Regions from separate parts of the Bacteroides intestinalis DSM 17393 genome, predicted to be linked through region 1. Evidence: riboswitches for the same ligand, from Rfam matches in the RefSeq annotation. Region 1 holds a riboswitch; the other holds the start of a gene.
What was found. Region 1 has a riboswitch for thiamine pyrophosphate ahead of BACINT_RS22245 (TonB-dependent receptor). Riboswitches for the same ligand answer to the same signal wherever they lie in the genome.
Positions count from the first base shown of each region.

Region 2: it holds a riboswitch for thiamine pyrophosphate, as region 1 does, so the genes downstream of both, BACINT_RS00320 (thiamine phosphate synthase) here and BACINT_RS22245 (TonB-dependent receptor) in region 1, are expected to answer to the same signal.

Region 1 covers NZ_ABJL02000008.1:3,202,627-3,218,772, reverse strand. Annotated here, with positions in the region: gene BACINT_RS22255 (thiamine diphosphokinase) at 1-457, opposite strand, end outside; gene pnuC (nicotinamide riboside transporter PnuC) at 496-1,098, opposite strand; gene BACINT_RS22245 (TonB-dependent receptor) at 1,102-3,411, opposite strand; TPP riboswitch at 3,446-3,542, opposite strand; gene BACINT_RS22240 (mechanosensitive ion channel family protein) at 3,676-4,548, shown strand; gene BACINT_RS22235 (hypothetical protein) at 4,654-4,902, opposite strand; gene BACINT_RS22230 (secretin and TonB N-terminal domain-containing protein) at 5,084-7,711, opposite strand; gene BACINT_RS22225 (FecR family protein) at 7,913-8,884, opposite strand; gene BACINT_RS22220 (LruC domain-containing protein) at 9,143-10,984, opposite strand; gene BACINT_RS22215 (RNA polymerase sigma-70 factor) at 11,184-11,735, opposite strand; gene BACINT_RS22210 (rhamnogalacturonan acetylesterase) at 11,885-13,522, opposite strand; gene BACINT_RS22200 (DUF1622 domain-containing protein) at 13,898-14,248, shown strand; gene BACINT_RS22195 (23S rRNA (adenine(2030)-N(6))-methyltransferase RlmJ) at 14,471-15,319, opposite strand; gene BACINT_RS22190 (Crp/Fnr family transcriptional regulator) at 15,386-15,964, opposite strand.
Region 2 covers NZ_ABJL02000001.1:71,526-87,671, forward strand. Annotated here, with positions in the region: gene BACINT_RS00265 (SusC/RagA family TonB-linked outer membrane protein) at 1-511, shown strand, start outside; gene BACINT_RS00270 (RagB/SusD family nutrient uptake outer membrane protein) at 533-2,230, shown strand; gene BACINT_RS00275 (histidine-type phosphatase) at 2,258-3,553, shown strand; gene ispF (2-C-methyl-D-erythritol 2,4-cyclodiphosphate synthase) at 3,740-4,219, shown strand; gene BACINT_RS00285 (metallophosphoesterase family protein) at 4,260-5,276, shown strand; gene BACINT_RS00290 (Gfo/Idh/MocA family oxidoreductase) at 5,379-6,434, shown strand; gene thiD (bifunctional hydroxymethylpyrimidine kinase/phosphomethylpyrimidine kinase) at 6,443-7,261, shown strand; gene BACINT_RS00300 (thiamine phosphate synthase) at 7,266-7,868, shown strand; gene BACINT_RS00305 (6-bladed beta-propeller) at 7,903-9,036, opposite strand; gene BACINT_RS00310 (sulfide-dependent adenosine diphosphate thiazole synthase) at 9,288-10,061, opposite strand; gene thiC (phosphomethylpyrimidine synthase ThiC) at 10,249-11,958, opposite strand; gene BACINT_RS00320 (thiamine phosphate synthase) at 11,976-12,596, opposite strand; TPP riboswitch at 12,658-12,752, opposite strand; gene BACINT_RS00325 (exodeoxyribonuclease X C-terminal domain-containing protein) at 12,807-13,658, opposite strand; gene BACINT_RS00330 (hypothetical protein) at 13,898-14,986, shown strand; gene BACINT_RS00335 (glycosyltransferase family 117 protein) at 15,129-16,146, shown strand, end outside.

The DNA of each region.
Region 1 (16,146 bases):
GGCAGGGAATGAAAATACCATAATCGGTCAGCATGCGGACATGAGCTCCGGTACGCATATAATCAATGAGCAGGCTGATATTTCCTAAAGTATGGTCTTCCCGTTTGCCTGTGGCTCCTACGATAGCGATGTTTTTTTTACCTTGTGATAAAAGGAAGTTTACGGCTTTAGTTTGGTCGTTGGTTTCCTGGTCGGAGATGTAATGAAGAATATGACTGTATTTCCGGCGGTTTTCTTCACTCAGGGAATCTCCGTCACCGATAATAACATCAGGTACGTTGCCGCGATCTATATAAGCATTTGCACCGCCATCACAGCAAATGATATAAGGAGCGTATGCCAGTATCTGCAAAGGTATAGGATGGGTCGGATAATCACCATTGGCTAAGATTACTGCTTCCGGTTCACCACAGAGAACACAAAGTTCCACTGAATTCTTATTATTATTTTCTTTCATCATTGTTTCTTTTATCACTTTACCACCTTATTACCTTATCACTCTACCACTCTTTCCATCATCCTCTTCCATTTGAGGTAGCCAAAGATAGCGATTATTGTATAAAGAGCATATAGTCCTGCTGTGAAATTGAGGTCTTTGTAAACATAGAGTCCTGCACTGACAATGTCCACCACAATCCATGCCCACCACTGTTCTACATATTTTCGTGCCAGCATCCACATGCCTACGATACTGAGGGCAGTGGTGAAAGAATCAAGCCAGGGTACATTACTGTTGGTGAAACGAATGAGTATCCAGGCAATGCCGACAAAAGTAACGGCGAATATAATGCCGAGGGGCAGGTAATATTTCATCGGCATACGGGTAATGGGAAGTTCCTGCTGCCCTTCTTTGATACGTAGATGAAGTTTTCGTCTTACAAAACTACCGTATTTCCACATCATCCAACCGTAGACGGCCGCCCCCAGATAATAGATATTTATGCCGAAGTCAGCATACAGTCCGGCATCGTAATAGACGAAAATGTAGATAGCAGGCATGATGATGCCCGCTATCCAAAGATAGATACTCGCCCGGTATTCTAACCAGAGGTAGACAAGACCAACGATGGTTCCGATAATTTCGAGAGTTTGTTCCATGCTTTAAAAACTCAAAGAAATATGTCCCAGTACATTGGTTCCGGCTTGTGCAGCATAGGTTGCATAGCTGTAACGTTCTTTTTCTCCTGCATCATTGAGGGAATATCCGCTACCTGCGAAACCATTATTTTCGTATGTTTCATTGAACAGGTTATATATCGTACAACCCACTGTGACTGACTTCATGCGAGGCAGTTTGAAGGTATATGCCAGGTTCAGATTGCTAACGAAGTAAGCATCCAATATTTGGTCATCACGTTTAGCATTGGTCATATACTGCTTGCTGACGTATTGGGATTGCAGGGATGCTTCAAATCCTCTATACGTATAACTGAAACGATTGTTCAGAATAAAGTCCGGTGAGAAAGAGATAGGAGTATTGCCACGATCTATTTTCCAGGCTTCGGTAGTAGGGTCCTCCCATTCGTACAGTGTTTCGGAGAAGTTCTCTACACGATTACGGCTAAAGGTGGCATTGATATCCCATTGGAAACCACAGTTCAGTTTCAATCCAGCCATGAGTTCTATACCCATGCGATAACTGTCGGGTACATTGGCTGCTACAGCTTCGCCAATTTCATTCTTTTCGCCTGTCAATACCAGTTGGTTTTTATAATCCATGTAATAGAGATTAGCGCCCAGATTTAACCATGAGTTGGCAAAGGTATATCCCAGTTCATAGTCGAATAAGCGTTCTGCTTTGGGATGTTCGGTTAACTTTCCGTCGGTATAGTTATTGCGCGTAGGTTCTTTATGGGCTACACTGAATGAACCATATAGACGGTTGTTAGTATTGATCTGCCAGAACAAACCGGCTTTCGGGTTGAAGAAGTCGAACTTATCTTCAATATGCAGGGTTTGAAGTGCGTTCGTATCATCGTTCCATTTGTCATTCCGGCCATGCATCTTGTAGGTGATGTGACGGTATTGCAGATCGGCGTATGCACTGACACCACCACCTAACTCATAGTTGGCTTTCAGATAGATATTTCCATCATTTTTAGTAGCGTTGTTGCGGTAGTAATCATTATCAGGATTCAGTTGCCCCAGATAGTTCTTCACCCACAGTACTTTACCGAAATGGTCGCCATCATAACGATTCAGACCGCCACCCAGTGAAGCGTTCAGCCGGTCATTGGTATAACTTACGGAGAAGATTCCTCCACCAAACCAGTTATCCATTGCTTTTTTACGAACAAGGTCGCTTTTGGTTACGTTTTCTCCACTTACTTCATAGGGTTTCATGCCATATTCTACCAATTTACGTCCAATCTTGTATTCCTGATAATATCCATCTCCTGTGGTATAGTGCAAGCCGGCATTCAGACGCCATTGCGGAGTAAAAGTGTGGTTGACTAACAAGTGATAGTTCTTTTGTACATAGTTATCTGTCTGGTCATCATAGAAGTGGAAAGTGCCACCATTTTTGATCAGTTGATCGGCTTCTTTGACACCATAATCGTAATCAATCTCCGGTTGATGTATCCCTCCGCTTTTATCTCCAATATACATGTATCCGCAAGAATTGAAACGGCGTCCGAATACTGCCATTTGATCTTTGCTGGCATAATTCCATGCATGATAAGTACGCTCTTTTCCGCCGAAAGTGATCAGTTTCACCGATGTGTTGTCATTATAATATCCACCCTGAGCATAGTAGGAATTTAAGCCAACGGATGCCCGGTCTATATAACCATCCGAACTGATATTGGATAACCGTACGTCAAAAGACCAATGTTCGTTGATAAGTCCGGTACCTACTTTCACTGTCTCTTTGTGAGTATTGAATGAGCCGTAAGATGCGTTGATTTCGGCATACGGTTTCAATGAAAAATCTCCTGTTTGCATATTGATACTACCACCGAATGCACCTGCACCATTGGTGGAAGTACCTGCGCCTCGTTGCACTTGTAAGTCTTTTACGGAAGAGGCAAAATCAGGCAGGTTTACCCAGAATACGGTGTGGCTTTCTGCATCATTGATAGGAATACCGTTGGCGGTGACATTGATTCGCGTGCCATCTGTGCCGCGTATGCGCAAGGTGGTATAACCGATACCGGCTCCTGCATCACTTGTTGTAATGGCAGAAGGTATCATGCTTAATAAATAGGGCAGGTCTTGCCCGAAATTCTGTTTTTTAAGTTGTTCTTTACTAACATTGGTAAACGCCACAGGTGTGGTTCCCGTGGCACGGGTAGAGATAACTTCTACTTCCTGCAGGTTTATCACCCGCAAGCTGTCTTTCTCATGCGTCTGCGCACAGACACTCAGCGTTGCCATCAACAGGCAGGCCGCCATTGCATGTTTTCTCATTACAATTTTAACTATTAAAGATTAATACAGAAAAGGGGAACTTTTCTTCTTTTCCCTCCGCCGGCACTACCCGGATCAGGTCAATGGGTATGATCTCAGCCCGTCATATTAGGGCACCCCTTAGTTGAAATCGGGGGCAAAATTAAGTGTTTTCGCTGAAACACGCAAATCGAGTGAACGATAACCGGAAATATTTGTTACTTTTGTAATCTCCTGTAATTATTGGGAGATAATGATTTTATTAACTTCAAACGAACAAATATTATGTTAGTGTTATTACAAACGGCAATTCCTGCCGATGGAACTGTAGTAGAAGAAGGCTTTAGTAAATTGCAAGTCTTTCTTCAACAATTAATAGACTGGGGTGTAGCTGCCGGTGGAAATATTATTGGGGCTATCCTAATTTTTGTCATTGGACGTTTCCTTATTTCTCTCATCAAGAAGATGGTTTCCAAACTGTTGGAAAAGCGTCATGTAGATGCCGGTATTCAGAGCTTTGTAAAGAGTTTGGTAAATATCCTTCTGACCATCTTGCTGATTATTGCTGTTATCGGTAAGCTGGGTGTAGAAACGACCTCCTTTGCTGCCTTGCTGGCATCTGCCGGTGTGGCTATTGGTATGGCTTTATCCGGTAATCTACAGAACTTTGCGGGTGGTTTGATTATTCTCTTGTTCCGCCCTTACAAGGTGGGGGACTGGATAGAGAGCCAGGGTGTATCAGGTACGGTACGTGAGATACAAATCTTCCATACGATTCTGACTACGGCTGATAATAAAGTGATTTATATACCGAACGGAGCCTTGAGCAGTGGTACAGTGACCAATTATAGTCGTGAAGATACCCGCCGTGTGGATTGGGTAATTGGCGTAGAATATGGTGAGAACTATGATAAGGTGGAAGAAACTGTTCGGCGGATTATTGCTGAAGATAAGCGTATCCTTGCTGACCCGGCACCTTTTGTAGCCCTTCATGCTTTGGATGCAAGCAGTGTAAATGTTGTTATCCGTGTTTGGGTAAAGAGTGGAGATTATTGGGGAGTTTACTTCGATATGAACAAGACCATTTATTCTGTATTCAATAAGGAAGGTATCGGTTTCCCTTTCCCACAACTGACGGTACATCAGGCGAAGGACTGATAGTGGTCTGGAACTGATTACTGTAAAAAATAGGGAGCATAACAGGTTGTTGTTATGCCCCCTTATTCTTTATAGTTAATTACTCGTGATAGTTTTTATTGTAAATCACATTTCATATACTCCGAGTTCTTCCTCTATGGCTTCGCATTCATCTTTCTCTATATGCAGTAAGCGATTGATTTCCTTTCGCTTTTCGAGATCAGTGAAATAACTTTCTACTACGGTATACAGATCGAACCCTTCGGTGGAACCTGCTGCCATGTCTAATGACTCTACCATTTTTTCTACTTCCCTGTGAATGCGTTCCTTGTTGATGAAATGCAACTCATTACTATGAATCAGATACTTTTCCATGATCGTTGGTCTTTAAAGTTCTATGGATATAACGTCTGTCGTGAACGGTTAGTTCATACAAAGGATGATAATTCATTCCGATACTGTGAAATTTCCTGATACATCTTCTTTGCTTTTATCGGGGGCAATAGAATATTTTCGCTGTAAAATGGTGTAAGCAATAAGTGTTCTCTTTCATAAATTAAAAGTAGATTTTATAACTGATATTCGGAATCATACCCGATCCGTCTTCTTTCTCTATCTTATGGGTCTTTTCGTTGTACTGGTAAAAGTGCATACCTGTGCGCATACCTACATTTAGCATTTTAATGGAAAACTCATGAGATATTTTCCTTTTGTTGATTCTATAACTGAAAGAAATATCACCATTGAGAGAAGGATCAAATTTCTTGCTGTAAGCTCTGGTTTCATCAAATTTGATATCATGTTCTATCAGGCTTTTCTCTTCGTCTACAGGAGTGTAGCGGTCGCCACCTTGGAAGAAGATACGTCCGTTAAGGCTTAGTACATTTTGTTTATTGCGTCCCACCATCCATTCTTTTCCGGCAAGTACGTTTAGGAGGTAGTTTTTGTCCAACCGTGTGTTGCGCCAGATATGGTCCCCGGCTTTGTATCTCGATTTAAAAAGAGAAGCCGTTATCATATAGTAGAAACCATTTTTCATGTATTGTTCTAATGTGATGTCTATACCGTAGTTCACTCCGGAACCTCTATTCTTTAATATTCTTTCCAGGTAGAAGCTCTGATGGTTGATGATAGAAAAGGAAGAATTCTCTTCAACGGGAATACGGAATAAATATTGATAATAGGGTTCCACTTTTAAGTGCATATATGAGTTGATATTCCAGTCGTATGTAAGCCCAAAGTGATGAGCCTTTGAAAAATTCAGATATCTGTTGGATTCAGTTTTTCCATTGACCTCTTGTTCCACAAAGTAGTAGTCAAGTCTTTCTCTTCGACTGTGCAGGCCGTATGCCAATGCTAGGGCATGTTTCGGATTGAAAGTCCATTTAAGGGCTGCTCTGGGTTCTACGGTCCAGTTCTTATTTAGAGTGAAGTATTGCGCAGTGATGCCCAGACTGGTGGTAAAATGATTACTTAGGTTGATGACAGAACTGCTGTATGCCGAGAGTACACAACTTTCTCCGTTCCCTTTTGAAATCTGTTCCATAGGTATATCTAAACCAAAATTAGGACTGATTTTGTAATCCAGATCGTATTTAAGTCCTGTGATTGTGATACCTGTCCGGTTGATGTGGTTGGAGTTGAACTTCTTGTTCAGATAAGAATTGAAAACGATATCCCATTTGGAATTCCGGATATCTCCTACATGGACCAGTTTATCGTCTTCTGTCATCTGATCAGCTTCTGTGTGATCTTTTGCATAAGTAGCGGCTAATGAAGAACGGATATAAGTATCCGCATTGATAAGATACTTGTGAGTAATTCCTCCTGCTGCTTTATCAAATGTTGTATTTCCGGATTGCCGGTCACTTTGTGTTTCCCATTCATCACGGTCGAGAATCTCCGGTTTATAGCGGTCAATCAGTCCGATCCCCCAGATAGAGAAAGTTCCGGCCTTCCGGGTAGGAAAATTCAGCTTAAATGATAAGTCCTGATATTTGAGGTTCATGTCATTTCCTGTGGCTAAGGAAGTAGTATAGAAGCGGTAATTAAGGATATAGGAACTTCCATTCTTCCTGCTTATCGGGCCTTCCGATGCCAGGTCAATACCCAGAATACCCAACTGAAATGTATGTTCGTACTTCTGATTGTTACCATTTCGTATTTGCATGTCGAAGATACCTGATAATGCGTTGCTGTATTCGGCAGGGAACGCACCGTTGTAGAAATCGGAGTTACCGATCACTTGTGTACTCAGGGCCGAAAGAAAACCTCCACCCAGTCCGGTAAGGTCAGCGAAGTGAGTAGGATTAGGAATTTCTACACCTTCCAGTCTCCATTGGGTAAACTGGGGTGAATTTCCTCTGATAGCTACAGCATTGGTTCCTACATCTCCTGCCACACCTGCAAATGCAGAACTCAGGCGTGCCGGATCATCAAAACCATTGGCAAACCTGCCTGCCTCTTCCATACTGATCATATGTCCGCCGATAATGGCCATTGCATTCAGGGGCTTATCTTTCTTTATCTCAGGTTGTATGACGACTTCCGCTAACGAATGAACATTCTCGTCCAATGGGATTTCCATATATACTTCCTTGGAAGAGGTTACAGGTATTTCATTGAAAATATTGGCATTATATCCTACATAGGAGGTTTGTATATTGCATCGTCCCACAGGAACATGGTCTATCCGAAATCTTCCCAGACTATCTGTTGTACTGCCCAAAGAACCGCTATTCATAATTCTTACAGTAGCAAACTCTATGGGGGCATTGGTTTTGGAATCCAGTACGATTCCTCTGACTGTTTGGGTAGGTCTCTCTGTTTTTTCCTTGGTGGATTTCTGTTGTTCGTTGTCGGATGGAGTGATAATGATATGGTAGCCTGTTATTTTGTACGAATACCGGGTTTCTTTCAGGATTTGTGATAATGCCTCGTCAATACTCTGGTTTTCTAATGACAGTGATATTTTCTTCTTTACATCTACGGTCGACAACTCATAGGCTATGCTGTATCCGGTTTGTAGTTCTATCTCGGCAAAAGCTTCTTTCAGTGATATGTTTTTATTTTGTATGGTGATTTGCTTTTTGTCATTCTGTGCTGTGGCATTAAATGATAGAAAGGCAAAAAATAAAAAAAGGAGTATCTTATTTATTTGTTTATTAATGGTTATTCGGTTCATTATTGTATATTTTTATAAGATAAGCTGCATTTCGGCAGAACTTGTTCATGCAAGCATGAAAGTTCTGCACTCAAATTGCATTATCTTTGTATGGTTGATACTTTATTTTAGTTCACTTTCAAATAGAGCATTAGCATTTCAGAACCGGGTTGAGGGTCTCAAGCTGCAATCCGGTTCTTTTTCTTCATAGGCAGTTTCTTTTTATTGTTTTTTGATTAGTTCTACTTTGTTTCCTTGCTTTTGATAACTGAAGCCAATCATCTCACTTAATACAGACAGTATTTCTTCCAGATTTTCATTTTTAAGGAATCGGACGGTATATTGTTTGGAGGCAGGAATGTTCATTGTATGATTGATAGTCACATCGTAACGTTTTTCAAGTGTTTGCAGGATCTCGGTGAAAGGTGCATCGGTAAATATCAGTTTACCCGTGATCCAGCCATCTGTATCGGTTGGGGAGACTTCAGTAATGTTGACGGCGGATGTTTTTTTATCGTATGTCAACTGTTCATTAGGCTTTAGTATCCGTGGGTCTTGGGTGGGAGGGATAACTTCAACTTTACCACTTGTCAGGGTAGTGGTTACCAGTTTGTCATCAGCGTAAGCCTTTACGTTGAATTTAGTTCCTAATACTTTAACTGAGAGTTGGGAGGTTTCTACAATAAACGGTTTACTTGTGTTCTTCCGAATAGAAAAATAAGCTTCGCCATCAAGGTGTACAAGGCGTTGCACTTTCGAGAACTCTTTCGGATATTTGACTACAGTTCCCGCATTCAGCCATATTTCAGAACTGTCCGGTAATAAGAAGTGTTTCTTGTCACCGTATGCAACTGATATTTCAATCCATTTATTTTGTGTGGAGGTATAATATAAATAGCCTCCTGCCATCATAAATAGTGGAATCAGAACGGCTGCAATACGTGTCAATTTTTGATAGAAAGGTCGGTGAACGATTTCTTTATAGCCAATTCTTTGATTTACTCTGTCTAGTACAAGTTCAGTGTCCGGATCGGTTTTTGCTTCCAGTTCATTCCAATATTCCAGTGAGGCTTTTTCTTTTTCCTCAATATCTTTATCTTTAATAATCCATTTCTGAACCCTTTCTTCTGTATCGGAAGAGAAACGTCCGGATAAGTATTTCCTAAGAATTCGAGTGATCATATTCTTGTTCATCTGGCTGTATTTTATAATATATACAGCTAACAGATGAAAAGCTCAGTAAGAAAATCGAGTTTTTTTATTTTAAGGAAGTAGGCTTTCTCTAATAACCGAGAAAAGGAACAAATAATCTGCACCTTACTAACTCCATATCTCCTCCATACCAACTCCACTATTTTGTTCCCCGTATAGGAGTGGAGCAAGTGCGGGCTTGATATGGATATGGAGAGCTTTTGACCAAAATGAGTTATCGGATTAATTCGTTTCCTAACTCTATTGTGCAGGATGCTTATACCAATCTTTATTAGTTTTTCCCTCAGACTTTACCCAATCGTTGAATTGGGGATAAGCTAAGTCGATTCTTACACTTTCATCGGGTGTAGGGAAATCCTTAATACTTGCCAAATTCAGGGCAAAGGGAAATTTAAGCCTGTTCATTACGTAGTAGAGGCCTTCATCAGTGCGTGAAGCATCGCTTCCTGTACCGAATAGACCGAAATCAGCCTTGTCTGTCGGAGGATATTTCACTAAATGTACTTCTCTTCCTCTGCCTTTGTCCGATTCTACAAAGATAAATGGATTATATGGAGGTACGACATTTGCTTCCACAAGATCGTTCAATTCAAAGCTTATTGTGATTGTTTTTTCAAGTACACCTTTGATGTTATCGAATAATAAGAAAGTAGGATGACTTTGTCCAGGCTCCTGATTAGCTCCCTGCATATATTGGGATTGTTCGGCTCCGTCTATTGTTATATTACTTACATCGCCGGATGAGACACTACTCAATTGGAAGCCAAATCCTGATTGGAGTGTGCCACCATTATGACGTGGAATGAATTGATTTTCTATCTTATATACTCTATTGTTACTCGTGTTTTTATACACTTTGCATGAATAGTCTATCATCACATCATTCATATCATAGTCACCCATTGATGGCCATAAGTCTTCAAAGGTTAGTGTACCATAGTATGTAGTGAAGTTCTCCGTGTTACTCGGTGGATTTCCTACATCCGGTATTGTAGGTGTATTGCTTTCGTCTATTGCTCCCTTCTCTTCTATTTGCAGATAGAAAGTGGCATCATTGTAACGAAGGTCGGTATTATCTTCGAATCCGATAGCTACAAGTTGGTCGGAGTTGGGATCCCTTAATGAAACGCTCCGTTGTTTTCCATCTGAATTTAGATGCGAAAGGGAGAATCTGTTATATTTTTCATCGACTCTGGGCTTGACATTTCCTGCCTCGAATCCCATTCCCTGCAACCACCATCCGATGGTTACTCCTGCGGGAAATTCATCATGGAATTTTTCTCCGTCCCAATACTTCAATAGTACTCTGTCACCACTAACTAATGCTCCTGTTTCACCCTTGTGAGCAATAGAGGTGGCACTGGGGAATGCAATGATTCTCTGCACTTCCGATACACTTTGGGGTTCCTGTCCGGTAGGGTAACTAAAGTAGCCGACACTATTGTACCAACCAGCGGAACTATTGATGAAACATAAATAAACTTTTGTAGCTTTTATGATTTTTATCTCAGAGCTAACGCCAGGAGCGAAGAATGCTTTTCCATAATCCCTTTGCTCCATAGCAGTTCCATTGTATTTGACGAATATCTCATTTATATTATACAATGTTTTTGCATCAGGTAGTACTCTGCCGGGTGTTAGATAAGTAGGAGTTCCGAGGGTACTCCAGTCACCCAAGGTTAGCCAGTCGTCAGGATATTGATGATTGTTAGGTGTTAAGGCTCGGGTAGTTGCTTTTGCAATATACTTCTCCTGATTGTACATGATAGAGTTATCAGTAACTTCTAACTGAATAGGAGAGAGCGTTCCGGCATACTCTGAGTATAGCCAGACCTCTGACAAAGCAGATTGAATTTGTATCTCTCCGGAAAATTTACCATCCTTATCTGTGGCGGCACGATAAATGGGAGAGATGTCTTTTTTGACAAGTTCCCCGTTTTCATTTTCTATTATCGGATTTTCGTCGTAGAGGTCGAATAAGACAACATAGTCTTTTCCTTTGAATCCATAGTCCACAGACAGGTTTATCTTCTGGTTTAAGTCAAAATCGAAGAACTGGTCTGCCGGAATTTTAACATACACATCATTTTTTTCTAAACAACTTGTCGCTAGTAATAGTGTCGAAGTTATGCAAGTAGCAATAAATAAAAATCTTTTCCCCATAAGATTATGAATATAATAATCTGCAATTATACGAAGAAAAATGATTCTTTGTTATTTTAGGTGAATATATTTTTTCTTTTACTTCTTTTTTAGGGGGTTGGAGCGAAAAAAGAGTGTATTATAACAGTGATAAGAAGAAGCATGAAATTGTTTTCCGTATTTCTTTCAAGGCGAGACTTAACTGGCTTTCTACATTTCTCTTGGTAGTATTCAGTTGTGTTGCTATCTCTTCATTGCTTAAGCCTTCGTTACGACTTAAAATATATATCTTCTTCCTTTGTTCCGGCATTTTTTCTACTGTGTCGTCTATCAGTAGTCCGAGTTCTTTGGCTATCAGGTCTTCTTCCGAAGTGGAACTGCATTCTTGCTTTTGGATATTATTTAGATAGGTATCTTCTACATATTTATGTTTCAGGAAGTTGATAGCAGAGTTTCTTGCTACTGTATGTAAGAAAGAATCAAATGATTTTGAAATATCAATAGAATGACGGTTTATCCAAAGATTCACAAATAAATCTTCTGTAAGCTCCTCGGCATCTGGACCCGACTTGATGTAGCCATATATAAAAGCTTTCGTCTTACCGTAATAAGTGATAAAAACTTCTTCGAAAGCCTTGTGGCTACCTTGCTGCAAAGCTTTCAGAGTTTTGGTATCAATCTCATTGCTCATTTATAGTCCAGTTTTATTTTTTGACGGGAGCAAAAGAAGTGATTATTTGTTTTATGCAGTTATTCTTTTGGATTAATTAACCATGTCTATTTTATTTTCTATTTTTCTTTCTTGGGTACGATCATTCCTGCAATGTTTTCATATAATTCCTATTTTAAAAACTTTTTCAGTGGACAATCTGTAGTTTTTAATCCTTTTGCAATGCTTCGGGCATTCATTTGTGCTCCTTTCAAAGAAGTGTGTGTATGATCCGTATTATAATAAACTGCAGTTTTCTCAGGTCCTGCTTTTTGGAGTTTATCAGCAGATAGTTTATTCAGGTCTATAAAGTAAGCACCGGTTGCTTCTGCCGCTTCACGTGTCCACTTGCCATAACTCTCGGTATTGCGCTCTATTTGTCCGTCTTTCCATTTATTGCGGGGTGTATGGCTTAAAACAATGGGAATCGCCCCCTTTTCCTGGGCATCCATAATAAATTTGCGGAGGTACCAGCCAAAGGTATAGACTACTTGGTATTTTCCAGTCTTCTCCATTAGGAAGACTTTACTTTCGTTTCCTGAGCCATGTAACTCACCGCGGGCTTTTCCTGTGTTGATATCTCCTCCGTCATTGTGTCCGAACTGGATTAATACGAAATCTCCCGGTTTAAGTGCATTATAAACCTTGTCCCAACGTCCTTCGTCCAAGAAAGTACGGGCGCTACGTCCTGCCATAGCACAATTCTCTACCGATATTTTTTTCGGATTAAAGATCTCGGCTATTACGCTTCCCCAGCCCCACATGCCATTTTTATTATCGTCTTTGTTTTTGACTGTACTGTCGCCAATGGTGAATACTACCGGACATCCTTCTTTTCGGCTGGAACCAGTGATCGTATCTTGTTCAATTGGTTTCAGATAGTTAGCCAGTTCCAGACCTGCGTATTCCCGAATACCTTCGGCAGCAGATTCAGCATTTACTTTTGCTCCGAAAGCACTGGTGTGAATGCGGTCTAAATAGAACATATATTTAACTTTCTCCTTGCCGAATTTCTCAAATTTACGGGCAGTGATATCATTCAGATCAATGAATGGAATCTTTTGTTCTTCGGCTATTTGCTTGGCCCATAGACCAAAAGTGTGATTGACACGTGTGATAACCGTACTATCCTTGTCTTCCCAAGCATTGCGGGGAGTCAGGGAGAATAGGATAGGATGGGCGCCTTTTGCTTTTACATCCTGTACGAAACGGCGCATATATTCTCCGTAAGAGTATACAGTTTCCTGTACTCCGGTTTCCTGAATAGTGACATTCAGGCTGTCTTTACCGATACCTGGTATGGAGGCACGTGCACGACCGCTATCATAAGGGCCGTTGTCGTTATGTCCCAGTTCAATAATAACCCAATCTTCTGCCCGGACGCCTTTAATAACATCCTGCCAGAGACGGTTATAAAAGGTACGACTGCTTGTTCCCCCCAGTGCATGATTTTCTACAGTGATTTTATTTGAATCGAAATGATCGCCGGCATAATATCCCCATCCCCATTGTCCATTGTTACCATTCCCTAAGGTTCCGGTACGCATAGTAGAGTTACCCACTAAAAATAAAACGGGATTATCTCCTTTTCTACTTGATCCTGCTACAGGTCTTGCTGTGTGGGCTTTATTTAAACTATCCAGTGTGTTGTCAATAACTTGGTTGACGTCTTTCATGGGTGCAGTAACCTTGTTCTGAGCTTGTGCAGACAATCCAAAGGCAAATGTCATACCTACTATCAAATAGCTGTAAAATGTGTGTTTATCCATTTTTCTATAACCTTAAATTCTTTGTTTGTGCAAAAGTAGGCGAAATATAGGTTTCTGTAAATGGAATATTATTCAGAATTACTGTCTTTTTGTACACTCAAGTGGGATTCTTTTAAAATAGAATCTCCAGTCTTATTGAAATTGAGTTGTGACGGAGCTTTTCTTGGAATCGATTGTCGGGTTGAAGAAATATCCACCATTTACATCTTTTTCAGGAGCAAATGAATATCCCATACTACATTGCAGGTAAGGCACCCATCGTTTCGCTGCCGCGAGCTGGTACCCGATATCTGCAAAGACCGGTATCAATGCTTTTTCATAAAAAATCAAACATTAAAGTGTTTTGCAATGTTATATTAATAAACTTCAATCGGCATGCTTACTACTTTCTTAAATACATTAGCTACAATAATCAGTGTGACAAGTCTTCTAATTGTCACCTATGGAGCATTAATCGGAATAATATCTTTTCTGATCAATGAGTTCAAAAGGTTCACGGGTAAGTATTCGACTACTAACATCCGAAAACTACGGGCAACTTTCGGAACTTATTTGTTGCTCGGACTTGAATTCTTAATCGCATCAGATATTTTAAAAACAGTATTGGAGCCAACTTTGAATGAACTGGCTATTTTAGGTGGTATAGTTGTTCTGAGAACTATTTTATCCGTTTTCCTGAATAGAGAAATCAAGGATCTGGAGGCTGAAAGCGAAAAAGATCAATGATGCTGTAGAAAGTGAAATTCTTTGTGTTAATTGTTAACATAAAGAATTTAAATAGTTAACAACTTCCTTCATTCTATTAAACCATGTTATAAATGTCTCCGTTTAGTCTTAGAAATTTGGAGATATCCTGAAAGTCCGTATCTTTGCAATGTGTTTTTCATAGTATTAGATTTAAGGTTAACAAAAGATTGGCTGTCTGGGATAGATAGCCTTTTTTTATGTTTACTTTATACTATCTCTATATAGTCTCCCATCATAACTTTTATATTTAGTGTCACTGTACATGCAAACTAACATATTGCTATAATCCCAAATTGCTTTATTGGCTTCCTTAGATAAATTGGTAGCTAAAATGCCGCTCCCCAATATACCCGGGTTACAAGGAATCGTATCTTTTCTGATTGAATTCATGATTAACTCAATACAGGTATATTCTTTGATGTTTTCTTCCTCCAGTCTATTCACTATATATTGGTTAATGTGTATTTTGTTATTTCCAGTCATAAAACCGTACCACAATAGGCATTTCATACCTGCTTGGGTTGCTTGTATTAATACATCCAGATAGGTTGTTCCCGATATTCCCTTTTTATCAATTTCATAAGGATCGATATGGAGGAAGGAAGCTTGGGAAAGTGAGGGTAGTAGTTTTATAATCCCTTCGAGTGAATCCGTATGACAGGTCTGGATATGTGATTCTAATTTCACTTGTTTGGCATAGGATTCTATATTTTCTAAAGCATCTTTTTCTATATCAAAGAATAGATATTGGGATGTTCGTTCTGCCAATGTATTCATAGCTAAAGCGGGAGAACCTAAATAATTTCCTTTTGCCATTTCTGTGCTTTCCAGCTTGTAATAAGGAGATTCTCTCAAAGGTTTTTCTTCACGGGCTTTCTTCAGGAAATAGTAAATGCCGTATTGCTGTTCCGGGGTATGCGCCATTTGATAAATGGCGGATGCTGAATTCGTTTCTATGTATATCTGCGGTTTTTCGATTTGAAGAACTTCACAAAGCACCAGATGCTTGAATACATCAGCTTGTTTCCCATAATGAGTGTAAGTTGCCATACTTTTATGATTTATGTTTATGGCGGCAATATTAAGCTATATAGAGTGAAAAAGCCTTGACCAAAGTCAAGACCTTTCGTTATACAGTTGTTTTTTTCTTATTCTGCTGAGGGTTTCGGGAGTTATGCCAAGAAACTGGGCTATTTCTTTGAATGAAAGCTTTTCTTGTAAACCGGGGCATCTTTTCATTAATGCATGATAACGTTGTTCCGGAGTATCGCAATAAAATCCCAATAGTCGTTGATATATTTCTGCAAACATAGTTTCGGCTATTTGCCTTCCTAATCGTTGGGTGTCCATGTCTGTTTCCCAGAATTGATTAAGTTTGCTTAACGGGAGGAGATAAACCTCACATTCGGTAGAAGCTTGTATCGTGACTGTGGAAACTGTCTGTTTCATGAAAGAAGGATAGTCACAAACAAAGTCATTTGCAAAGCTATAGCCTACTATCCATGTATTGCCATTTGCATCTGTATGAGACAAACGGAATATACCGGATACGACAAAGCCTATCTGATTGTTTTTCTCATTTTGCTGTACCAGATATTCGTTCTTTTTAATTTTCATCAGGAGCCCTTCTTCCAAGAATAATTTTTCAAGCCTTGAGGTATCCGGAGGACTATCTTTTACATTAAATTTGTCCATGATTATTATATTAGTACATACGACAAAGGTACGAAGATTACAGAATGAATGATATAGTTCTAAACTAAAATAAGTACTGAATAATATTATATATGCGAATCAGTAGTTGAAATTCATTCATGATGGAAAAGAGAGGAATAAAAGAGTGATAGTGTGATAGGGTGATAAAGTGGCTGCGCTAT
Region 2 (16,146 bases), on a different contig from region 1:
TATCGCAAAAGATGGTTCTACCACCAGCAGCGAAGAAGATGCCAACAAGTACGTGACCGGCAAAAGTTCCAAAGCTCCTTACTACTGCGGTCTTTCTACCCGTCTGACATACAAGAACTGGGATTTGGGTATCAACGGACATGGAAGCTTCGGTGCTTATGTTTATAACTATGTGAAAGCCTCCGATTCTTTGGACGGACTTTATGGCGGAACCGGCGTTTCCAGCAATATTCTGCGTTCTACTCTTGAAACCGGATTTACGCAGGATCGCATCTATACCGATTACTTCCTAGAGAAAGGTGACTTCTTCCGTATCGACAACATCACGTTAGGACATACCTTCGATAAGTTGTGGAACGAAAAGACCTCTCTTCGTCTCTCTTTCACAGTGCAGAATGTATGTACACTGACAGGCTATAGCGGTCTTGACCCGGAAATTTATAGCGGTATCGACAAGAACATCTATCAGCGCCCGCGTATGTTCATGCTGGGAGTAAATCTTAATTTTTAATTCATGAAAAATCAGAAAACAATGAAAACGAAATATTTCAAGTTAGCAAGTATATGTTTGGTATCTTTCTTCCTTCTTTCTTCTTGTCTGGGAGATTTGGATACATTGCCTTTGGACGACAATGAGTTGGTGGGCGAGAAGGTTTATTCTACGCCTGAGGGATACATCGGAGTATTGGCAAAGTGTTATGCCAGTCTTATCCAGACCGGACAAAAGGGTGGTGATGGCGGAAACGGTGACGTGCCGGGTATTGATGAAGGTTATAGTGGTTATACACGTGCTCTGTTCTATTTGCAAGAGGCTTGTACGGATGAGATCGTTTTCCATTCCGGTGGCAGTCATGGAAGTTTGTCACTGTTGTATATGAACTGGGACCCTTCGACAAAGATTATTTGCTATTCATATTATCGTCTGTATATGGCCATTAACTACTGTAATGAGTTCTTGCGCGAAAGTGCGGAAGGGAAGCTGAAAGCCCGTGGTGTATATGATGCTTTGCAGGCTGAAATGCCTTATTACCGTGCCGAAGCACGCTTCATCCGTGCTTATTGCTACAGCATGATTTGCGACTTGTACGGTTCGGGTCCCTTCATTGATGAAACGATGGATGTAGGTACGATTCCCCATCAGAAGACCCGCCAGGAAATCTACGACTATGTGGTTTCCGAAACGGAAGAACTGACAACCTTGCTGAAAGAACCGAAGCGGAATGAGTATGGCCGTGTGGATCGTGTGTCGGCTTGGTTTCTTCTGGCACGTGTCTATCTGAATGCCGAAACATGGGTAGGCAAGAATGAATATACCAATGCTTATAAATATGCCAGGAAAGTGATTACGGAAGGTAATTATCCGTTGGCTTCCGATTATCGTCACATCTTCCTGGCAGATAACAATACTTGCTCCGAAATCATCTGGCCTTTGGTACAAGATGCTGACTATGCACAGAGCAGTGCCGGAACCAACTTCCTGATTAAAGCATTGATGAATGGTCCGATGGATAGCTATGTAAAAACCGGAGTAGGTAGCCGTGGTTGGGGTAATGCCCGTGTGAAGGTGGCGCTTGTAGATAAGTTTGATGAGGCTGACCAAACCTTCTATGAAAATGATCCCTGGGGAGATAATAAGAAGGATAAGCGTGCACAGTTCTTTACCATCGGCCATACAAAGGAAACCTGGGTAGAAGGTAAGGCTTTCCAGAAGACGTTTGAGAATGGTTATGCGTGCATCAAATGGAGAAATGTAACCAGGGACCGTAAGGAATTGGTAGATGGCGGTACTAAGTATTCGTCTGTAGACCTCCCGATGTTCCGTACGGCAGATGCTTACCTGATGGCTGCTGAGGCTATTCTTCGCGGGGCCGCGGAAGGCACACGTGCTGAGGCATTGGGTTATGTGAATGAAATCAGAGACCGTGCTTATATGTCCGGCAGCTATGGTGGTGGGGTATCCGGTCGTATTACCGACGGTCAGTTGAATCTGGATTTCATTCTGGATGAAAGAGCCCGTGAGATGAATATGGAGTTGGTGCGTCGCACAGACCTGATCCGCTTCGGCAAATTCACAAAAGGATATAACTGGGATTGGAAAGGTAGCAGTGACGGTGAAGTTGGTACGTATGTGGGTAAAGATGTGAACGATAAGTACAAATTGTATCCCATTCCGCAGGATGAGTTTACCACGAACCCGTATCTGACACAGAATCCGGATTATCAGAAATAAAGAAAACAATTAAATAACAACTTGTTTATGAGAATGAAACGAACTCTTTTTTCAATCGTCCTGTTAGCTGCTTTTGCTGTGCAAGGCTTATATGCACAAGCTACACGCGAAGAAATCTTCAATGATATTGCAACGACAGGTGGTGTATATTACGCTTACCCAGGTCCTTCGGGCGTCCAGACCAAGGCGCCGAAAGGTTATGAACCGTTCTATATCAGCCATTATGGCCGTCATGGTTCCCGCTGGCTGATTGCGGATGAAGACTACGTCCGTGTAATGGAAGTCTTTGAGAAAGCCCACGCAGCCGGAGCATTAACCGATTTGGGCGAAGACGTCCGTAAGCGTCTGGACATTGTCTGGGCAGATGCCAAAGGACACGGCGGCGACCTCAGTCCGGTAGGAGTGAAGCAGCAACGAGGCATTGCCGAACGTATGTATCAGGCATTCCCCGAAGTATTTAAAGGTGAACCGCAAATGTCTGCCCGCTCTACCGTAGTTATCCGTTGCGTACTCAGCATGGATGCATTCTGCGAACGGCTGAAGGAATTCAACCCGAAGATGCAGATTGAGCGTGAATCCAGCAATAAGTATATGGATTACCTGAATTTCCATACACAGGAAGCTATGAAGTTTACTTCACGCAAAGGTCCCTGGTATGAGGAATTTCGTAAGTTCGAAGAAGAACATGTCCGTCCGGAACGTCTGATGAATACACTGTTCAATAGCAAAGAGTATATTCGTAAGAATGTAAATCCTGAAGAACTGATGCGCGGTCTGTATTGGGTTGCTTCTGATATGCAGAACGTGGAACCGGAGGTCTGTTTTTATGATATCTTTGAGAAGCAGGAATTGTTTGATATCTGGCAGATACATAATTATAAGAACTATGTATGCGACGGCCCTTCACCCATGACGAACGGACTGATGCTGGCAAACGCCAAATCTCTGGTCGAGAATATCATGGACTCGGCAGACGCGGCGATTGCCTCCGGTACAAACTCGGCTACTTTCCGCTTCGGACACGACGGTAATGTGATTCCTCTAGTGGGCTTGCTGAGACTAGAGAACTGCTATAATGAAGAGTCCGATCCGGCCAAATTCTATCAGGCATGGTGTAACTTCAAAATGGTGCCTATGGCTGCCAATGTGCAGATTGTTTTCTTCCGTAAGAAAGGCAGTGCAGACGATATTATCGTGAAGTTCATGCTGAACGAGAAAGAAGTGAGTATTCCGGTGAAGACCGACATCGCTCCTTTCTATCACTGGAAGGACGTCAGGGCATTCTACAAAGACCTGCTGTCCCAACTGCCGGATAGACCGTAAATCATAAGGAATACGGAATAAAACGCAAATTACACAGGTTACGCAACTTCTTTCAGGCCTCCTATCGGTTGCCTTATATAAGACGAAAAATTGCGTAATTTGTGTAATTTGCGTTCTGTCTTTATCCCCCACTTGCTTTTTTTCCGTACTTTCGTGCATTCATCCAATAAATTAAAGAAGAACGATATGAAAATACGTGTAGGCTTTGGCTTCGATGTACACCGGTTGGTGGCAGGGCGCGAACTTTGGTTAGGCGGTATCCGTCTGGAACATGAGAAAGGATTACTTGGACATTCGGATGCCGATGTGCTGATCCATACCATTTGTGATGCCTTGCTGGGAGCCGCCAATATGCGTGATATCGGTTATCATTTTCCCGATACCGCGGGAGAGTTCAAGGACATAGACAGCAAAATATTACTGAAGAAAACCGTAGAACTGATTGCAACCAAAGGCTATTCCGTGGGCAACATTGATGCAACCATATGTGCGGAACGCCCCAAACTGAAATCCCATATTCCCGCCATGCAGCAGACGCTTGCCAAAGTAATGGGAATAGATGAAGACGACATCTCCATCAAAGCTACTACTACGGAAAAGCTTGGCTTTACCGGTCGCGAAGAAGGTATCTCTGCTTATGCAACAGTCCTGATTACTAAAGAATAATTGATTCTGACCTAATAACTACCTAAAACTAATCACTAACATGAAGAGAATCTCTTTAACCCTTTGTCTGGCTTTTCTGACAGTTCTGTTCTGCCAGGCACAGGTTGCCTCCTTAAAGTTTAACAAGAACGGAGAGTTTAAAATCGTCCAGTTTACCGACATCCACTTCAAGTATGGTAATCCTGCTTCGGATATTGCTTTGAAGCGTATCAATGAAGTGCTTGATGCCGAACGTCCCGACTTGGTTGTTTTCACAGGAGATGTGGTTTATGCCGCACCTGCGGATACGGCTATGCGAACCGTGCTTGCCTGTGCTTCTTCCCGCAAGCTGCCTTTTGCTGTTACTTTCGGTAACCATGATAATGAACAAGGTAAAACCCATGCCGAGCTCTATGATATCATCCGGTCCATGCCTTACAACATTCAGCCCGATCGCGGAACAGTCGAATCTCCCGATTACGTTCTTGTAGTAAAGTCTTCGGATGGTAAGAAAGATGCCTCTGTGCTCTATTGCCTCGACTCTCATTCGTATTCCAAGCTGCCCGATGTGAAAGGGTACGATTGGCTCACGTTCGATCAGGTAAACTGGTATCGTCAACAAAGTGCAGCTTTTACCGCTAAGAATGATGGGAAACCTTTGCCTGCTTTGGCATTTTTCCACATCCCCTTGCCCGAATATAATGAAGCGGCTTCCGATGAGAATGCTATTCTCTATGGTACGCGTATGGAAAAAGCTTGTGCACCTGCTATTAATACCGGTATGTTTGCTGCTATGAAAGAGGCGGGCGACGTAATGGGTACTTTTGTCGGTCATGACCATGATAATGATTATTCAGTCATGTGGAAAGGTATCGTACTGGCCTATGGACGCTTCACTGGCGGTAATACGGAGTATAATCACCTTTCAAACGGTGCCCGTGTGATTGTATTGAAGGAGGGAGAACGCACCTTTACTTCCTGGATACACCTGAAAGGCGGCGAGTTGATAGATAAGACCGTTTATCCTGACAGTTACATGAAAGACGACTGGCGTAAACGTCCGTTGGTTACGGAATAACCCTTCTGATAAGAACTCCTTACATGTCATGCAAAAGATGCCACCTTTCGTTTTGAATAAATGATAATTTCATTAGTTTTGCTGCAAGAAAAAGAAATTTATATGGATAAGATAAAAACAGGATTGGTCGCTTTCGGAATGTCGGGGCAGGTGTTTCATGCTCCTTTTATTTCCACCAATCCCCATTTTGAGTTGACTGCGATTACGGAACGCAGCAAGGAATTGTCGAAGGTGAAATATCCACAATCCCGTATTGTGCGTAGTTTTGAAGAATTAATAGGGATGGAGGAGCTGGAACTGGTTGTTGTAAATACTCCGGATAGTTCCCATTATGAATATGCCCGTCGTGCTCTCGAAGGCGGAAAGCATGTTATTGTGGAAAAGCCTTTCACTACTACCGTAGAAGAAGGGGAAGAACTTGTGGCTCTTGCTGCGGAAAAAGGGTTAACCCTGAGCGTTTACCAGAATCGCCGTTGGGATTGCGACTTCCTGACCGTGAAAGAAATATTGGACAAAGGTCTGTTAGGTCGTTTGGTAGAATTTGAATCCACCTTTCCCCGTTACCGGAATTTCATCAAACCCAATACCTGGAAAGAAACCGGGGAGAGTGGCGGAGGCCTGACTTATAATCTGGGTGCCCACGTCATAGATCAGGCTGTGCAGTTGTTCGGTATGCCCGAAGCTGTATTTGCCGATATTGCAACTTTGCGTACCGGTGGTAAAGTGGATGATTACTTCATTATCCACTTACTGAAACCTGCCCATGCGCCGGAAGTGAAGATTACACTGAAAGCCAGTTATCTGATGTGTGAGAATGAACCTCGCTTTGTACTTCATGGCACGGAAGGTTCGTATGTGAAGTACGGTCTTGATCCTCAGGAAGCAGATCTAACTAAAGGCATACTGCCGGATACTCCGCATTGGGGAGAGGAAGATAAATCCCAGTGGGGAATACTTCATACGGAAAAGAATGGGGATGTGGTGCGTGAATCCTATCCAACCCTTCCCGGTAACTATGCTGCTTTCTATGAGAATATTTATCAGCATGTCCGTAAAGGAGAGGTCTTGCAAAGTGATGCTCGCGGAGTTCTTGGTGTTATCCGGCTGATTGAAGCGGCTTGGGAAAGTAGTCGGACAGGAAGTGTTATCAGATTATAACCTGACTTATGGATAAAAAAGCGATTGTTCTTTCCGTTGCCGGTTCCGACAGTTCCGGTGGTGCAGGCATACAGGCGGATATAAAGACTATCTCCGCATTGGGCGGATATGCTGCTACGGCAATCACTGCAATCACTGTGCAGAATACATTAGGTGTGCAAGCTGTGCATCCTGTGCCGGCAGAACTGGTAGGTAAGCAGATGCAGGCCGTGATGGAAGATTTACGGCCGGATGCCATTAAGATAGGTATGACCGGAAATGTGGAGATTATTAGTGAAATAGCACGGTTGTTACATCAATATTCACCCCAGCAGGTGGTTCTCGATCCGGTAATGGTTTCTACCAGTGGGCACAATCTGATGACGGATGAGGCAGTGGAAGCTATTTGCACGCTATTGCTTCCGGAAGTGTCTCTTGTTACTCCTAATTTACACGAAACAGAAGTTCTGCTACAGCAACCTGTTCATACGGTTGATGAAATGGAGGGTGCTGCATGCCGCTTGTTTGAAAAGTATCACTGTGCCTTTCTTATTAAAGGAGGTCATTTGAAGGGTAATGAAATGTGTGATGTGCTTTATGATGGAAATCAACTGAATATCTTTGGTAGCAATCGCATCCGTTCCGGCAATCTGCATGGTACAGGGTGTACACTTTCATCTGCAATTGCTACATTCCTGGCACAAGGAGCATCTTTGTATGAAGCTGTGGAGCAAGCCAAGGAATACATTTCTTGTGCTATCGAAGCCGGAAAAGATTTGCATATAGGGCAGGGGAATGGTCCTTTATGGCATTTCCCGTCTTTGATAAGTCCTGTAAATAACAAATAAAGACATGAAACTCATTATCATTACATCTCCGGACTTTCTTCCGGGTGAGGCGCGTATCCTCACTGAACTTTTTAAGGCAGGACTGGATTTATTGCATTTACGTAAGCCGGAGGCTGAAATCTATGAAGTGGAAAGTCTTCTACAGGAAATCCCGATGGAATATAGAAGCCGGATTGTTATTCATGACTTCTTCCTTCTGAAAGAGAAGTATTCTTTAGGAGGGATTCACCTGAATTCCCGTCATCCGGAAGCACCTGAAAATTACCATGGACTATTAAGTCGTGCCTGTCATAGCTTGGAAGAGGTGGAAACCACAACACCTCGGTTTGATTATGTACTCATGAGCCCCGTTTACGACAGTATTTCCAAACAAGGATATCGTTCGGGCTATTCAACAGAGGCACTGAGACAAGCGCAAGAAAAAGGCATTATCAATGAAAAAGTGATTGCTCTGGGTGGGATCAGTGAAGCAAACCTTGCAGAAATCAAATCTTTAGGTTTCGGTGGTGCTACTTTATTGGGCGATATTTGGAATCGTTATCATGCATGGGAAGACACCGAACAACTGCTTACCCATTTCAGAAAACTGAAACATTGTGCAGAATAATCTTTTTCTTTCCATGAAAAGGGTAGCCGGTTTCTTATTTGAAGTATAATTTAATGAGGCAAGGGTTATCATCCTCCTGCCGGGACATCAATTTCTGATATTCTTCCGGAGCCAATACGGATTGATACGCTTCGAATTCTTCATTGAAAGAAAACTGCATGATATATCCATCTTCAAAAGCTTCCGGCCTGATCAGTATACCCTCTTGGGTGTCCTTGAATAAGAAACTCTTTCCATCGCTCTTCCGGTAAAAAAGATTTTTTAAAGTCAGATTCGGAAACCAACCGTATGATAATCCGGCATAAAAGAACTTTTCATTCTGATATTGTGATCTTAGTAAATAAGGTATCGCATTCTCTTTCAGATATTGGGTTAGAAGCCGTCCTTCTTCTGCCTGATTGTCATCGGTAAAAGTAAATTTATAGCTGGAGATATCGATGTTGTCTTCGCCAAAATTCCATTTATAAGCTAATAGCAGGCTATCTTCCGTAATTTCATAGACCTCATTATCGTGAAAAGCAGGAGCAAAGTAGCTTTTCTTATGATAAGTATAGAAATTACCCGGTGCTACGGAATTCAGAATGCGTGGTCCTTTCCATAAATTGTTCACTTCTTCTCCGGTATCTGCTTTCACAATGGTGATACACGGTTCGTCGCTGCCATTGGGAATTGTCCATGTTATGATTTTGTCTCCCATCGCTACCATAGACTGGTAATTACTTTTATCCGGTAATCGTATCTGCTTAATGAATTGCCCTTCCAGATCATAAACATATAAACTACCGAAAGGTGAAAGCAACTTTACCTGTTTCCGGCTTTCATCCACAATCATGTCATAAACTTCCCGATACTCTCCGGGACCTTGTCCTTTTTTGCCGATAGTGTGCAGGAAGTGTCCTTCGTCATCGAATACAAATACCTGGAAACTTTTCCAGTCGAGGATATAGTTTCTGTTGTTACCGGTAGTGACTTTTACAGGGGCTCTCAGCAGACAACTATCTGTAGTTTCCAGGGGAATTACCTGAATACTGTCAAAAATTTCATGTATGGATAGTGTCGAGGGCTGCAGATCTGCCTGTAAAATATTATTTTGAGTATTACTACCCGTATTATTATTCCTGCATGAGGCTAGTAATATACTTACTGCTAAAAAGAAGAAATATTTCATGATGTGTCAGTAATAAATTTGCTAAATATTTATCAAAGTGTTCGTAGGAAACAAAATTATATAATTTTGTTGTTCATTGATAATTTCTGCCGGAGAAAATAACACCTGATAAGAAAAATAGATTTAGCAAGGTCACAAAAGGATAAAACAATATACGGGCGAAAGATTTTCGTCTCTATCAATTGTATGTGACATCGTAGAAACGGATAATCGCTCGCCCGGTATATATGGAAAAATAGTCTATGAAAGATTTATTTCTTCAACTTTGCAATAATCTCTTCAGCAACCTTTTTACCTGACATCAACATGCCACCGAAGATAGGGCCCATGCGTGGAGTTCCCGAAACGGCAGAAGCTGCCATACCGCAAACGTACAGTCCCGGATAAATTTCTTTTGTACCGTTTACTACTTCTTCTTCTCCTGCAATTACGTCCAGTGAACGTTCACCAATCACACCACCTGTTTCGGTAGCCAGGCGGCTGCCATTTTTGCGTGCCACGGTAGCGGCGATTTCGCTGTCGTGTCCTGTTCCGTCCACTACTATTTTGGCAAGGATGTTCAGTGGGTCTACGTGCATGCCTTCGCGCAATACGGGAGTCCAGTTTACGACTACTCCATTTACTGTGTTATTTTTGAAAATGACATCTTCTACAGAATAGCAGTTGAATACGGTGGCTCCTGCATGTACGGCATGGTAAAGCAATGCGGAGGTACTTTCCACAGAGTCCATTACATAGAGCCCGTCTTCATACTTCTCGTGATTGATATTGAATTCTTTTATAATATCAATAGCTTCTTCCTGAATTACAATCTGGTTGAACATCATAGCGCCACCCCACATGCCACCGCCGGGGGCAAGTTTACGGTCAAACTGTGCTACTTTCAATCCGGCCTTTGCCAGATAGTAAGCAGCTACGATACCCGACGGACCACCACCTACAATGGCAACATCCAGATCAAGGTTTCTTTCTAATTTCTCAAAATAGGTACTAATGATACCTTTGGATACTTTTGTTTCAATCATGTTCTTATAAGTTTAAAAGTTATTTCTATTTGTTTGATAAATGGTACGCAGAACTATCTCCATTCTCTTCCTCTCGGGAGGAGGAGTACCCTCTTTCTCACCTACCACCCCGCCCTTTGGGCACCTCTCCTCCCGGGAGGAGGGGAATGGAGACACTCCGAATATCAATAGTTATGCGGATAAATTATCATTTATCCGCTTCTGCGTCATAATCACAATCCCTCAGCCCTTGGCTGATTCGCATGGCGCAGAAGTTAGGTCCGCACATCGTACAGTACTTCCCGTTCAGATGGTTTGCTTCCTTGTAATATTGCAAGGCACGTTCCGGATCCAAACTCAGATTAAACTGGTCTTTCCAGCGGAACTCGTAGCGGGCTTTACTCAAGGCATCGTCCCGGATCTCCGCACCCGGATGGCCTTTGGCAAGATCCGCAGCATGTGCAGCTATTTTATAAGTGACCACTCCTATACGGACATCTTCTTTTTGAGGCAGAGCGAGATGTTCTTTCGGGGTTACATAGCAAAGCATTGCTGTTCCGTACCAACCGATTTGTGCTGCGCCGATGGCACTTGTGATATGGTCGTATCCCGGCGCAATATCCGTTACCAGCGGGCCGAGGGTATAAAATGGTGCTCCGTGGCATTTTTCTATCTGCCGGTCCATATTCTCTCTGATCTTATGCATCGGCACATGACCGGGACCTTCGATAAATGCCTGTACATTCTTTGCCCAGGCACGTTCTACGAGTTCACCCATTGTGTCCAACTCCGCAAACTGAGCCCGGTCATTGGCATCACGAATCGCTCCGGGACGTAAACCGTCTCCTAAAGAGAGTGCCACATCATATTGTGCACATATGTCACATATATCATCAAAATGCTCATACAGGAAACTTTCCTTTTGATGTACTTTGCACCATTGTGAAATGATACTGCCACCACGACTCACCATTCCGCAAAGGCGTTCGTTAGCATAATGGATATTCTTCAGGCGTATGCCGCAATGAATTGTAAAATAATCCACTCCTTGTTCACACTGCTCGATCAGTGTATCCCGGAATAACTCCCAAGTAAGGTTTCCCGCTTTTCCGCGTACTTTTTCCATAGCCTGATACATAGGGACTGTACCTACCGGAACGGGACAATTACGGATGATCCATTCGCGGGTTTCGTGGATGTTTTCTCCTGTAGATAAATCCATCAATGTATCTCCGCCCCATTTGCAACTCCAAACGGCTTTTTCCACCTCTTCTTCAATGGTAGAGGAAGTAGCCGAATTTCCAATATTGGTATTGATCTTTACAAGAAACTTTGAACCGATGATCATAGGTTCTGCCTCAGGATGGTTGATATTAGCAGGCAATGCTGCACGTCCTGCTGCAATCTCTTCCCTTACAAACTCAGGTGTGATGTAAGTATCTATACCCAGTTCTTTGCAGTTCATGTTTTCACGGATGGCTACATATTCCATTTCCGGGGTAACAATACCCTGTTTAGCATAATACATTTGGGTAATCTTTTTTCCTTCCTTTGCACGATAGGGCAAGGTGATATGGTCGAAACGTAAGGGATCGAGACTTTTGTCCGCCAGGCGCATCTTTCCATATTCGGAACTGATTTCCGGTAGTCGTTCAACTTCCCGTTCCTGTATCCACGGTTCGCGGAGGCGTGGCAGACCTTTCTTTAAGTCTACTTTCAGGTTTGGATCACTGTATGCACCACTTGTGTCATAGATGTAGACGGGGGTATTCTCCGTCATGACTTTCTTCCCGTTTTCCACTACTACGGTAGGGGTGAGGTTCACTTTTCGCATCCCCACCTTCAGGTAAGGATAGAGTTGCCCCTGCATATAGACTTTCTCGGATTCGGGATAAGTAATTTTTGTTTTATCTTCCATGGTTCACTAATTGATTGCTATTGGGTCAGTCGTATAATTGTCTCCATTTCAAGTACAGGATTCTCAGCTTTCAGAATACCGCCGCTCAGTGCTATCCCGCTCAGTCCTAATGCTTTCAGGGATGGAATGTCTTCGCGTGTGATTCCACCGATAGCAACAATAGGGATGGTTAGACCTTCCTCCTGCATTTGTACGAGTATGGAGCGGTAGCCGTCCAGTCCCAAGATAGGTGATAACTTTTGCTTGGTAGTTGTGAAACGGAAAGGGCCGCAACCTATGTAGTCGGCACCATCGGCAACGTGTTGCCTGATGTCCGCGAATGTGTTGGCGGTTCCACCGATAATAAACCCTTTGCCCAGCATTTTCCTTGCTTCTTTTATCGGCATATCCAGTTTTCCTAAGTGGACACCGTCCGCACCAATTTCTTTCACCAGATCTACACGATCATCAATGATGAAGGTAGCCCCGTACTGGCGGCAGAGTTCCTGCACGTGCATGGCTGTGTTTTTCAGTTCTTCTTCGGAAACGTCTTTCATCCGAAGTTGAACCCAGCGGCAACCTCCCTCGAGGGCTATACGTGCGGAGTCCGGATAAGAAATGGATGCCGTAAAATGCGTAATGAATTGTACGTCAAACATTCAAATTCTGAATTTAGAAATTATACTTGCAGAAAGGGGCAGTAGTATAAACGAATAGTAAGAAGATAAGAAGAAAAATTCCCTTCGACGGTACTAACCGTATCAGGTTCATTGGGTATAATCTCAGCTATATTTATAGCACCCCCTTTTCTGCCGGTAAAGTAAAGACGAATGTTTTTAACAGGAAAGAGACCAGCTTATCTTTTATGATTATTTAAACTTAACATAATTCAGTCGTGTATATTGCTTGTTTCCCGAAGTAAAGGTACATGAGATACGCGCTGAGGCGATAAATACCGTCTCACCGGGTTGGAAAGCATGCTCTGTGCCGGGCACTTGTCCCGATTCACGGCTTGCTGTACGGGAGCTTACCCGGAAAGTAACCAGGTTGCCGATAGGATCTTCCAGCGTCAGTATTTGCCGGACAGAGAAATAGGGAGTTGTTCCTTTGACCATTGTTTTGTAAGGATCGTCTTCCAACCGTACGCGCAGTACTTTCAGTGTCAGGTTCTCTACTTTATCTCCTTCCTTGCCCAGGAAGCGGCTGGTAGAATATTTCTGCCTTGCCTGCCGTTTCTGAATATCCAGATGAACGGAATGGTATATCCGGGCTATTTCTGCGAAACGTTCCTGTTTAGGAATGCGGGGCGTGAATTTATAGGCAATCCAACTTACATAACTCGGGTCGATGCGGAAAATCTCGTGCAGAAAATGTCCGCGATACTTCCCGAAAGCAATGATATCGTCTCCCTTGCTTTGCATACGTTTAGCATTATACTCCACCAATAGCATGCAGCGGGGAGAGTAATAACATAGACTGCTTGCTACCCGCAGACTTTCATGGATATTTGTAGAAAGGTCTTGAATGTAAAAAATAGACTGGCGTTCGGGTAGTGGAGAATAAACCCATAATGAGTAACGGGGATAGCCAGGATGGGGCAATACCACCAGATAAGCACCTGCATCTTTGTAAGATGTTCTTCCTCGGTTGTATTCGTTTAGTTTCTGATACAACAGTCCTTGTTCTGCTTCGGGTATTCCCGGAATAATCGGATTTGCCATAAGCATTGAGTTATTTATTCAAATATAAGATTTTTCGGGCGAATAATCAAACTCTGTATGGAAAAGTTTAGGTTTCTTTTGTATCTGCACCGTACCTGAATTGTATCAGAGCCATACTTGCTCCGTACATTCCGGATACACTACAGATGCATCGGAAGTACATTCGAAATATTCGTTACTCTAACGATAATCTTATAAATTTGTCGCATATTTGTATGCAGAGATCAAAAATTGAGACTATGAGTAATCTTCGAATTTTATTGTATGTATTTATCCTTTCTTTGGTTGCATGTCATCCGGAAGGGACTAATGTGAAACAAGGATTGGACAAAGCCGCTCAATTAATAGAGCAAGATCCGGATACGGCATCCATTATTCTTGAAACGATTCAAATGAACCAGATGAATGAGGAGCAACTTGCAGAATATAATTTGCTTTGTACTCAGTTCAATGAAGATAAGAATATACCTCATTCTTCTGATAATCAGATTCGTCAGGCGGTATCTTATTATGAGCAATATGGAAATGAACTTCAAAAGTCGAGAGCCTATTATTATCTGGCATGCGTAGAGAGTGATTTGAATCAGGAGAAAGACGCCGAAGTTCATTTCAAGGAAGCAATAAAATTAGCAGCACAAGCAGAAGAATATGAGCAAATGACTAAGATTTGCAAGAGATGCAGCCTGTATTATCAGAAATATGAAAACTTTGACGAAGCACTGGAGATGGAAAGAAAAGCATACGCCAGCCAGTTGATGTTGATTGACAGCAAAGATAACTCTACTGTCATTTTATCTTCTGCTTTAGGTTTATTGGGTGTTATGTCTCTCTTGCTTGGGTTACTTTGGAAGAAACATCTGACAGTACATTCGCAACTGGATACCTTTAAGGAAGAAATGCAGATGAAAGAGGTCGAAGCTGACAAACTGGTGATGCAATGTAATTATCTTGAAGAAAAATATCAATCCCTCCAACAATATATTTATGAGAGCTCTCCGGTTGTCTCAAAAGTCCGTCAGTTGAAGGAGCGAACGGCTTTATCTTCTAAAGTATCTTTTTTCTCTGAGAAAGACTGGACCGAACTTTTGCGGCTTCAGGAGAGTGTTTACGGACTTGTATCCAAATTGAGAGGGATAAGTCCGAAACTTACGGAAGAGGATTTAAGGGTATGTGCCTTTTTACGCGAAGGCGTTCAGCCCGCTTGTTTTGCTGATTTAATGAAACTGACTGTTGAGACTCTGACCCGGAGAATCTCCAGGATAAAAACGGAGAAACTGATGTTGGCAAACTCTAAAGAATCGTTGGAAGATATTGTAAAATCATTGTAAGTCTGAATTTGTCTGTAATTGGTAATGTAATATTGCTGGTTATCAGTTGACTATGCTGCCGGGATGTCCGTGCTCGTCCGGTAAATTTCTTCTCTTTTACGGGGCTGTTCTATAACTTTGCAAACAAAAAAGTTACAGAACAATGAGCAACTTATTATTTAAAAAGTGGAATGATTTTAGTGGGTGGATTGTCTTTGTGATAGCAGCTTTTGTATATGGAATGACAATTGAACCTACTGTCAGTTTTTGGGACTGTCCCGAATTTATTTCGTGTGCCGAAAAGTTACAAGTGGGGCATCCGCCGGGTGCACCTTTCTATATGCTTGTTGGAAACTTGTTTACTCAGTTTGCTTCCGACCCGTCACAAGTGTCCTGGATGGTTAATTTTCTGAATGCGTTGCTGAGTGCCGGTTGTATCTTATTTCTTTTTTGGAGTATCACCCGCTTAGTAAGGTTCCTGATAATAAATGATGGGCAGAATTTATTAACGGCGGATGTTATCATCATTCTGGGGGCAGGGTTTGTTGGAGCCTTGGCATATACATTCAGTGACACATTCTGGTTCAGTGCGGTAGAAGGTGAAGTCTATGCCTTCTCTTCTTTTCTTACGGCACTGGTGTTTTGGATGATTCTTCGCTGGCAAGATGAGTCGGATTCGGTATATGGCGACCGTTGGCTTATCCTGATAGCTTATGTCATCGGACTGTCAATCGGAGTGCATTTGCTTAATTTACTCTGTATCCCGGCCATTGTGTTGGTTTTCTATTATCAGAAATATCGGACGATATCGCTTAAAGGAGTAGCTGCGGCAATTACTACATCCGGTCTTCTTATTATATTTATTCTTTTTGTTTATATTCCGGGCATGGCTGACATGGGAGGCTGGTTCGAACTGCTTTTTGTCAATGTATTCGGACTTCCTTTCCACACAGGGCTGATAAGCTTTTTAGCTTTAACATTTTTCGTACTGGCCGGAGCCATTTATCGTTTCCGAAAACGTATGTTGCATACTTCTTTATGGTGCTTGCTTATGCTCACCGTAGGTTATACCACCTATGCGGTGATACTGATTCGTGCCAACGCCAATACTCCGCTTAATGAGAATGCGCCGGACAATATTTTTACGCTCAAAAGTTACCTGAACCGAGAGCAGTATGAAA